Regions from separate parts of the Cryptosporangium arvum DSM 44712 genome, predicted to be linked through region 1. Evidence: riboswitches for the same ligand, from Rfam matches in the RefSeq annotation. Region 1 holds a riboswitch; the other holds the start of a gene.
What was found. Region 1 has a riboswitch for thiamine pyrophosphate ahead of CRYAR_RS00530 (thiamine ABC transporter substrate-binding protein). Riboswitches for the same ligand answer to the same signal wherever they lie in the genome.
Positions count from the first base shown of each region.

Region 1 (4,663 bases):
AACCGACGGTCACGGCCGACGTGCCCAGCGGCAACATCAGCAGCAGACCGAACGCACCACGCAGCCGGCCCGGGCGGGTCAGCACGACCGCGGCACAGAGACCGACCACGAGGGCCAGCAGCGTCGCGGTCACCGCGTACCGCAGCGACGTGCCGACCGTCTCCAGCGCCGGCGCGGGCAGAACGCTCGACGCGTCCGACGAGGTCAACGCCCGCCAGTACGTCAGGGAGTACCCGTCCGACGTCGCGAACGACCGCTCTACCAGCACCGCCAACGGCGTCAACAGCAACCCCACCAGCACGATGAGGTTGACGCCGACGAACGCCCACTCGCCGAAGCCCCGCGGTGACCGGGGCGACGCCGGCACCAGTCGCGCCGCCCGCTGCCGACCGGTCAGCACGGCATCCACGGCCAGCAGCACGGCCACGGCGACGAACTGCACCATCGACAGCACCGCGGCGCCGGACAGGTCCAGCTGGTAGACCGTGCGCCGGTAGATCTCCACTTCGAGCGTCGCGTACGACGGCCCGCCGAGGATCTGCACGATCCCGAACGACGTGAACGTGAACAGGAACACCACCGTCGACGCCGCGGCGATCGCGGGTCGTAGCGCCGGCAGCGTCACCCGCACGAACGCCCGGAGGCGGGACGCGCCGAGCACCCGGGCCGCCTCCACCGAGCGCCGGTCGAGCTGGGCCCAGACGCTGCCGACGATCCGCACCACGACCGCGTAGTTGAAGAACACGTGCGCGGCCAGGATCGCCCAGACCGTGCGGTCCAGTTCGACGCCGAGCAACCCGTCCGGCCCGATCAACGCGAGGAAGGCCGCCCCCACCACCACCGTCGGCAGCACGAACGGGACCGTCACCAGCGCGCGGATCAGAGCGCTGCCCGGGAGCCGGAACCGGGCCAGCACGGCCGCGCCCGGCATGGCCACGACGAGCGTCAGCACGGTCGAGGCCACGGCCTGCCAGACCGTGAACCACAGCACCCCGCGGACGTCGCCGAGGCTGCCGCGCGGCACCCCGGGGATCGGGTCCCCGAACCCCAGGCCGATCGCCACCAGCGTTCCGACCGGGTAGACGAAGAAGATCCCGAGGAACGCCAGCGGGACGAGGGCGAGGAGGCGGGTTCTCAGCGGAGCACCGTCTGCGTCCACTCGTCGATCCACGGCTCACGGTTCTTCGTGATCTGGTCGGCGGGGAGCGTCAGCGGCTTGGTCGGGAGCGCCGCGTACTTGGTGAACTCGGCCGGCAGCGGTGTACCGGTCACCGAAGGCCACACGAACATCTGCAGCGGCACGTCCTTCTGGAACGCCGGGGACAGCAGGAAGTCGAGCAGCTTCTTGCCACCGGTCGGGTTGGCCGCACCGTCGAGCAGGCCCGCGTACTCGACCTGACGGAAGCAGGTGTCGGTGACCACACCGGACGGCGCGTCCTTCGGCTTCTTCTCCGCGTAGACGACCTCGGCCGGCGGGCTGGACGCGTACGAGACGACGAGCGGCCGGTCGCCCTTGCCCTGCGAGCCGACCGTGAAGCGCTGCTGGTAGGCCTCCTCCCAGCCGTCGACGACCAGGGCCCCGTTGGCCTTGAGCTTCTCCCAGTACGACTTCCAGCCGCTCTCACCCTGCACCGCGATGCTGCCGAGCACGAACGCCAGCCCGGGCGACGACGTCGCCGGGTTCTCCACGACCAGCAGGTTCTTGTACTCGGGTTTGATCAGGTCGGCGTAGCTCGCCGGCGGCTGCACGCCCTTCTTCGTGAACCACGCCTTGTCGTAGTTGACGCACACGTCGCCGTAGTCGACGGCGCTCGCCTTCCCGTCGGTGCCCTGCTGCAGCGCGGTGGGAACGTTGCCGACACCGGCCGGCTCGTAGGGCGCGAACACGCCAGCGCCCACGGCCCGCGACAGGAACGTGTTGTCGACGCCGAACAGCACGTCGCCCTGCGGGTTGCCCTTGCTGAGCACGGCTTTGTTGACGACCGCGCCGGCGTCGCCGCTGCGCAGGATCTTGACCGTGAGGCCGCTCTGCTTCTGGAACGCGGCCAGGACTTCGTCGCTGACCGCGAACGACTCGTGGGTGACGAGAGTGACCGTCTTCGAGTCGGTGGCCGCCTTGTCGGACGACGACGAACAGGCTGCGACGGCGGCGGTCAACAGGACAGCAGCCAGTAAACGAGGGGCACGCATCCGGTTACCTCCGGACTCGAGCACCGGGAATGAGCCTTCGGGCGTGGTCCGGCGAGCCGCCGGTTCTCCCTCCGCTGGCATTACCCAGAGCAGGTTCGACGGGTCGGTGACGCGGTGGCCACCCTCTCAGCCCGGCTGCCCGAGCTCCCCGACGGACGACTGGCGTCCGCGTCGACAAGCGTAGCCCGCTGTGGTTGAGCCGGTCGCGGAGCGGTCACTACCTCGGACATGGATGGTCCGCGGTTGGCTGAAGCGCTCGAAGCGCTGCGCACGTCGGTGACCGCGGTCCGACTCGATCTGGCGGTGACCGACGCCGAGGCCGCGCGCCGGTCGCGGTCGGAGTTCGTCGGTCAGGTCGACGACTACCTGCTACCGAGGTTGCGCCAGCTGGACGCCCCGATGCTGGTGGCGGTCGGGGGGTCCACCGGCGCCGGCAAGTCGACGCTCGTCAACACGCTGGTCGGGGCGGAGGTGACGAAGGCGGGCTGGCTACGGCCCACCACGCGCGCCCCGGTCCTGGTGTGCAATCCGGACGACGTCAGCTGGTTCGAAACCGACCGGATCCTTCCGGGGCTGTCCCGGACGACCGGCCCCGAGGCCGTGAACTCCCTCCGGCTGGTGCCCCACCCGTCGGTGCCACCGGGGCTCGCGCTGCTGGATCCCCCCGACATCGACTCGGTCGTGGCCGAGAACCGCGACCTGGCCGGGCAGCTCCTCGCCGCCGCCGACCTGTGGATCTTCGTCACCACTGCGGCGCGCTACGCCGACGCCGTCCCCTGGGACCTGCTGCACACCGCGGCCCAGCGCACGATCGCACTCGCGGTCGTGCTCAACCGCGTCCCGCCGGAGGGCATCGGCGAGATCAGCGACCACCTCCGCTCGATGCTGGCCGAGGAACGTCTCGGCGAGGCGGCGCTGTTCGCGATCCCGGAGGTCGAGCTGACCGGGAAACGCATCCCCGACCAGGCGATCGCACCGATGCGCACCTGGCTCGACGGGCTGGCCGCCGACGCCGGAGCCCGGGACCAGGTGATCCGCACGACGCTCACCGGGGCGCTCTCCAGCCTGCACGATCGTGTCACCGGCCTGGCCGACCACCTCGACGACCAGGTCCGCGCCGCCGCCGAGCTGCGCGGTACCGCGCTCGAGCGGTACCGGACCGCGCTCACCGGCGTCGACGACGGCGTCCGCAGCGGCACCGTGCTCCGCGGCGAGGTGCTGGCCCGCTGGCAGGAGTTCGTCGGCACCGGCCAGTTCACGCGGAACCTCGAGGCACGGATCGGCCAGCTGCGTGACCGCGTCACGTCGTTCTTCACCGGCCGGCCGCCCGCGGCCGAAGCGGTCGGGCACGCGGTCGAGAGCAACCTGCACGCGCTGGTGCGGGCCGCGTCGGACCAGGCCGCCGAGCAGACCACGGAACTGTGGCGGTCCCGCCCGGCCGGGCGCGCGCTGCTCACCGACGGCTTGCACCGCTCGTCGGCCGAGTTCGGCCCCCGGCTGGAGCACGAGATCCGGGCCTGGCAGGAACGCGTGCTCGACCTGGTCCGCGAGGAGGGCGGCCACCGGCGGAGCGTCGCGCGGCTGACGTCGTTCGGTGTCAACGGCGCCGGGCTGGTGCTGATGCTCGCGGTCTTCGCCCAGACCGCCGGTCTGTCAGGGCTCGAGGTGGTGGTCGCGGGCGGGACGTCGGCGGTCAGCCAGAAGGTGCTGGAGGCGATCTTCGGCGACGCCGCCGTGCGCACGCTCGCGGCCCGAGCCCGCGACGACCTGCTGGACACCGTCGAGAAGTTGCTCACCGACGAACGGCAGCGGTTCGACGCGCTCGTGGACGCCGTCGCACCCGCCACCGACCAGGTGACGGCACTGCGCTCCGCGCTGGCCGAGTTCGAGTCCGCGCTGCGTTCGTACCTGCGGCAGCCGGGGCTGGTGCGATGACGCTGCTGGCACGGGCTACCGACGAATCGGGGCTGAGCCGTCGGCTGAGCGCACTCGACCGGGTGGTGGAGCTCGGCGCCGACCGGCTCGATCCGGCGGTGCTGGCGACCGCGGGCGCGTTGTCGGGCAAGGCCGCCGAGCGGCTGCGGCTGGGCGCGGAGCACACCGTCGTCGCGCTCGCCGGCACCACCGGGAGCGGCAAGTCGTCGCTGTTCAACGCGCTCGTCGGAGTCGACGTCGCGGCCACCGGGCTGCGCCGCCCGGTCACGTCGACGGCGCAGGCCGCGGTGTGGAACCCCGACGGCGCCGCGCCGCTGCTGGACTGGCTGGGCGTGAAGCGTCGGCACCACCTGGGTGACGAGGGCGCCGACGCGCTCTCCGGCCTCGTGCTGCTCGACCTGCCCGACGTCGACTCGGTGCAGGTGGACCACCGGCTCGAGGTGGACCGCCTGGTGAAGCTCGTCGACCTGCTCGTCTGGGTCGTCGACCCGCAGAAATACGCGGACTCCGCCCTGCACGACCGGTACCTCCAGCCGCT
Region 1 covers NZ_KK073874.1:111,871-116,533, reverse strand. The annotation lists gene CRYAR_RS00535 (ABC transporter permease) at 1-1,159, opposite strand, end outside; gene CRYAR_RS00530 (thiamine ABC transporter substrate-binding protein) at 1,135-2,190, opposite strand; TPP riboswitch at 2,238-2,351, opposite strand; gene CRYAR_RS00525 (GTPase family protein) at 2,434-4,125, shown strand; gene CRYAR_RS00520 (GTPase) at 4,122-4,663, shown strand, end outside.

Region 2 (4,663 bases), 1.1 Mb from region 1:
TATTCGAGACGTTAGTCTCGAAATATGGAATCGAGTCGGCGTTGGGTGGTGTTGGCGGCGGGCGTGGCCGGGATGACGGCCGGGTGCGCGTTCCTCTACGGGTTGCCGTACCTCCTCCCGCGCCTCCGCGCCGACGGCCTGTCGCTGACGCACGCCGCCGTGCTGGTGGCGTGCCCGACGTTCGGCCTGCTGGCGACGCTCGTGGGCTGGGGCGCGCTGGCCGACCGGTACGGCGAGCGCGGTGTCATCGCGCTCGGGCTCGGCGGTGCGGGGCTGGTGCTGCTGGGGGCGCCGGCCGTCTCGGGGCCGGTCGCGCTGGGCGCCTGCCTGGTCGTGGCCGGGGCCGCGGCGGGCTCGGTGAACGCGGCGAGCGGACGGTTGATCCTCGGCTGGTTCTCCCCGGCCGAGCGAGGGCTCGCGATGGGGATCCGGCAGATGGCCCAGCCGCTGGGCGTCGCGGTGGCGGCCGTCGCGATCCCGGTGCTCAGCCGGGCCGGGGCGTTCACGTTCCTGGCGGCCGGGTGTCTCGGCGCCGCGGCCCTGGTCGCGGTCGTGGTGCGTGACCCGGCGCGCTCGGCGGGGGTGGCCGCGGGGCCGAGCGGGAGCCCGTACCGCACGCCGGTGCTGTTGCGGCTGCACGGCGCCGGGGCGCTGCTGGTGTTTCCGCAGTTCGCGGTCGCGACGTTCGGGCTGGTGTTCCTGGTCGACTCGGCCCGGTGGGACGCGGCGACGGCGGGCCGGTTGCTCGCCGTGGCCGCATTCGGGGGAGCCGCGGCGCGGCTGGGGGCGGGGTGGTGGTCGGATCGGGCCGGTTCACGCACCGGTCCGATGCGCATCCTGGCCGGGGTGACCGCAGGGGTGTTGGCGCTGCTCGCCCTCGCCGGAGCCGTCGGGGCTCCGGGTGTCGCCGTCGTGGCGCTGGTGGTGGCGGCGGTCGTGTCGGTGTCGACGAACGGTCTGTCGTTCACGGCGGTGGCCGAATACGCCGGGCCGGGGTGGGCGGGCCGCGCGCTCGGTATCCACAACACCGGCCAGAACGGCGTGGCCGCGCTGACCGCCCCGGTCCTGGGCGCGGTGGTCACCCACGCCGGCTACCCGGTCGCGTTCGCCTCGGCCGCGATCGCCGCCGCCCTGGCCGTAGCCACGGTCCCCACCCTCCAACTGCGCGGCTAGGCCCGCTTCGTACGCGGGCGCGTGATAGCTCCGGAGTGGGCAGAATGCAACGGCTCGTGCCTGTTCCAGTTCGCGGGGACGCGGCGTTATGGTGGCCGCGTCACTGTACGCGGGAGCTCGCGCCGGAAGCGGGCTGAGAGGGCGGCTGTCCGAGAAGGACGGTGCCGCCGACCGCTCGAACCTGACCGGGTAATGCCGGCGTAGGGAGCTCTTCATGAGCAATGTTGTGTCCACCGGTCCCCTTCCGGGTAGCCGCAAGGCGTACCGGGGCGCGCTGCGTGTCCCGGTTCGCGAGATCGAACTCACGAACGGCCAGGTCGTCGAACGCTACGACACCTCCGGCCCCTACACCGAGACCGACTTCCGTCCCGACCTGGGGAACGGCCTGCCGAAACGCGACCGGACCCGCACCCATCCCACGCAGCTGCTGGCCGCGCGGGCGGGCGAGGTCACCACCGAGATGGCGTACGTCGCCGCCCGCGAGAACCTCCCCGCCGAGCTGGTGCGTGACGAGATCGCGGCCGGGCGCGCGGTGATTCCCGCGAACGTGAACCACCCCGAGGCCGAGCCGATGATCATCGGTAAACGGTTCCTGGTGAAGGTCAACGCGAACATCGGCACGTCGGCGGTGACGTCGTCGCCGGCCGAGGAGGTCGAGAAGATGGTGTGGGCGACCCGGTGGGGCGCCGACACCGTCATGGATCTCTCCACCGGCCCGCGCATCCACGAGACTCGCGAGTGGATCCTGCGCAACTCCCCGGTGCCGATCGGAACCGTGCCGATCTACCAGGCCCTGGAGCGGGTGAACGGCGACCCGACCGCGTTGACCTGGGAGATCTACCGGGACGTGGTGGTCGAGCAGTGCGAGCAGGGCGTCGACTACATGACCGTGCACGCCGGGGTGCGGATGGCGTACATCCCGCTCACCGTCGGCCGGAAGACGGGGATCGTGTCGCGCGGCGGGTCGATCCTCGCGGCGTGGTGCCTGGCGCATCACCAGGAGAACTTCCTGTACACGAACTTCGCCGAGCTGTGCGAGGTCCTGCGGACGTACGACGTGACGTTCTCGCTGGGTGACGGGCTGCGGCCGGGTTCGGTGCACGACGCCAACGACGACGCCCAGCTGGCCGAGCTCCGCACGCTCGGCGAGCTCACGAAGGTCGCGAAAGACCATGGTGTGCAGACCATGATCGAGGGGCCGGGACACGTCCCGATGGACAAGATCGCTGAGAACGTGCGGTTGCAGCAGGAATGGTGCGACGACGCGCCGTTCTACACGCTCGGACCGCTGGCCACCGACGTGGCGCCGGGCTACGACCACATCACGTCGGCGATCGGGGCCGCGATGATCGCGTGGCACGGCACCGCGATGCTCTGTTACGTCACCCCGAAGGAACACCTGGGGCTGCCCGACCGCGACGACGTCAAAGCCGGGGTGATCGCGTACAAGATCGCCGCGCACGCGGCGGACGTCGCGAAGGGACACCCGGGGGCGCAGGCGCACGACGATCAGCTCTCCGACGCGCGGTTCGAGTTCCGGTGGGCCGACCAGTTCGCGCTGGCCCTCGACCCGGAGACCGCCCAGTCGTTCCACGACGAGACGCTGCCGGCCGCCCCGGCGAAGACCGCGCATTTCTGCTCGATGTGCGGGCCGAAGTTCTGCAGCATGCGCATCAGCCACGATCTGCGCGCCGCTCCGGGCATGGCCGAGAAGTCGGCGGAGTTCCGGGCGGCGGGTAACCGGATCTATCTGCCGGTGGCCCAGCCGTGAACCCGGTGGTGGCGCTCACCGTGGCCGGGTCGGACTCCGGCGGTGGTGCGGGGCTGCAGGCCGACCTGCATACGTTCGCGGCGTTCGGGGTGCACGGCACCACCGCGGTGACGGCGGTGACCGTGCAGAACACGGTCGGCGTTACCGGCGTCCACGAGATCCCGCCGACGTTCGTCGCCGACCAGATCCGGGTGGTCGTCGAGGACATGCGGCCGGGCGCGGTGAAGACCGGCATGCTCGCGTCGGCACCGATCATCGAGGCGATCGGGGCGGCGTTCCGGCGGCACGGGATCGGGCGCGGCGGGTCGATCCCGCTGGTGCTCGACCCGGTGTGCGCGTCGATGCACGGTGATCCGCTGTTGCGTGCCGACGCGCTGACCGCGCTGCGCGAGCTGTTCGCGCTGGCGACGGTCGTGACGCCCAACCTGGACGAGACCGCGTTGCTGGTCGGGACGCGCGACCAGCGTTCGGCCGCGCGTGCGCTGCTCGACCTCGGGCCCGCGTACGCGCTCGTGAAGGGCGGCCACGGGGACGGCCCGCGCAGCCAGGATCTGCTCACCGACGGAACGATGGAGCTCTGGCTCGACGCCGCGCGCATCGAGACCGGCAACACGCACGGCAGCGGGGACACGCTCGCGGCCGCGATCACCGCGCGGCTGGCCGGCGGCGACACGCCGGCGGACGCGGTCACCGCGGCCAAGCGGTACGTGACCAGGGCGGTCGCGACCAGCTACTCGGTCGGCGCCGGCCACGGCCCCGTCGGCCACCCGCCGGCGTCGGATCCCGTCGGCACCCCGGGCCCGCTGGCGACTCCGAGCGCCGTGGGGTCGTCGTGAGTGGAACCCGGGTGGCGGTGGTCGGCGGGGGAGTGATCGGGCTCTCGTGCGCGTGGGCCCTGGCCCGCGACGGCGCTCGCGTCACGGTGTTCGAACCCGATCAGAGCCGGGGCGCGAGCCTGATCGGAGCGGGCATGCTGGCGCCGATCACCGAGGCGCACCCCACCGAGCCAGTGCTCCTCGCCGCCGGTCGCGCCGCGGTCGCCGCGTGGCCGGAGTTCGCGGAGGCGCTCGCCGCCACCGGCGTCGACCCCGGCTACCGCACCACCGGAACCCTGGTGGTCGGGTACACCGCCGACGACGTCGTCGCGCTCGACGATCTGGCGGACCGCCTGTCCGGGCTCGGCATCGACGTCGAGCGACTCACCGGCTCGGCCGCCCGGCGCCTCGAACCCGCGCTGGCTCCGGGCGTCCGCGGTGGACTGGACGTGCCGGGCGACCACAGCGTCGACAACCGCGCGCTCCTGCGTGCCCTGCGCACCGCCACCGACGCCGCGGGCGTCACCCACGTCCCCGCCGGGTTCCCGGCCGAGTTCCCGGCCGGGGGTCACCCGGACGTCACGGTGGTGGCGGCCGGGCCGTGGACGCCGGAGCTCGTGCCGGAGCTCGACGGGCTGGTCCGGCCGGTGCGGGGCGAGAACCTCCGGCTGACCGCGCGGAGATCCACTCCGGTGCTGACCCGCACGGTCCGCGCACTCGTCGACGGCCGGGGCGTGTACCTGGTGCCGCGCGCGACCGGCGAGCTCGTCGTCGGTGCCACCCAGGACGAGGTCGGCTTCGACCGGACGGTCACCGCCGGTGGCGTCCACCGGCTGCTCACCGACGCCCGCAGGGTGCTGCCGGCGATCGACGAGTACGCGCTGGCCGAGACGTCGGCGGGGCT
Region 2 covers NZ_KK073874.1:1,257,531-1,262,193, forward strand. The annotation lists gene CRYAR_RS05775 (MFS transporter) at 25-1,173, shown strand; TPP riboswitch at 1,273-1,397, shown strand; gene thiC (phosphomethylpyrimidine synthase ThiC) at 1,388-2,944, shown strand; gene thiD (bifunctional hydroxymethylpyrimidine kinase/phosphomethylpyrimidine kinase) at 2,941-3,780, shown strand; gene thiO (glycine oxidase ThiO) at 3,777-4,663, shown strand, end outside.
Region 2: linked by a shared signal. The riboswitch ahead of thiC (phosphomethylpyrimidine synthase ThiC) and the one ahead of CRYAR_RS00530 (thiamine ABC transporter substrate-binding protein) in region 1 are both predicted to bind thiamine pyrophosphate.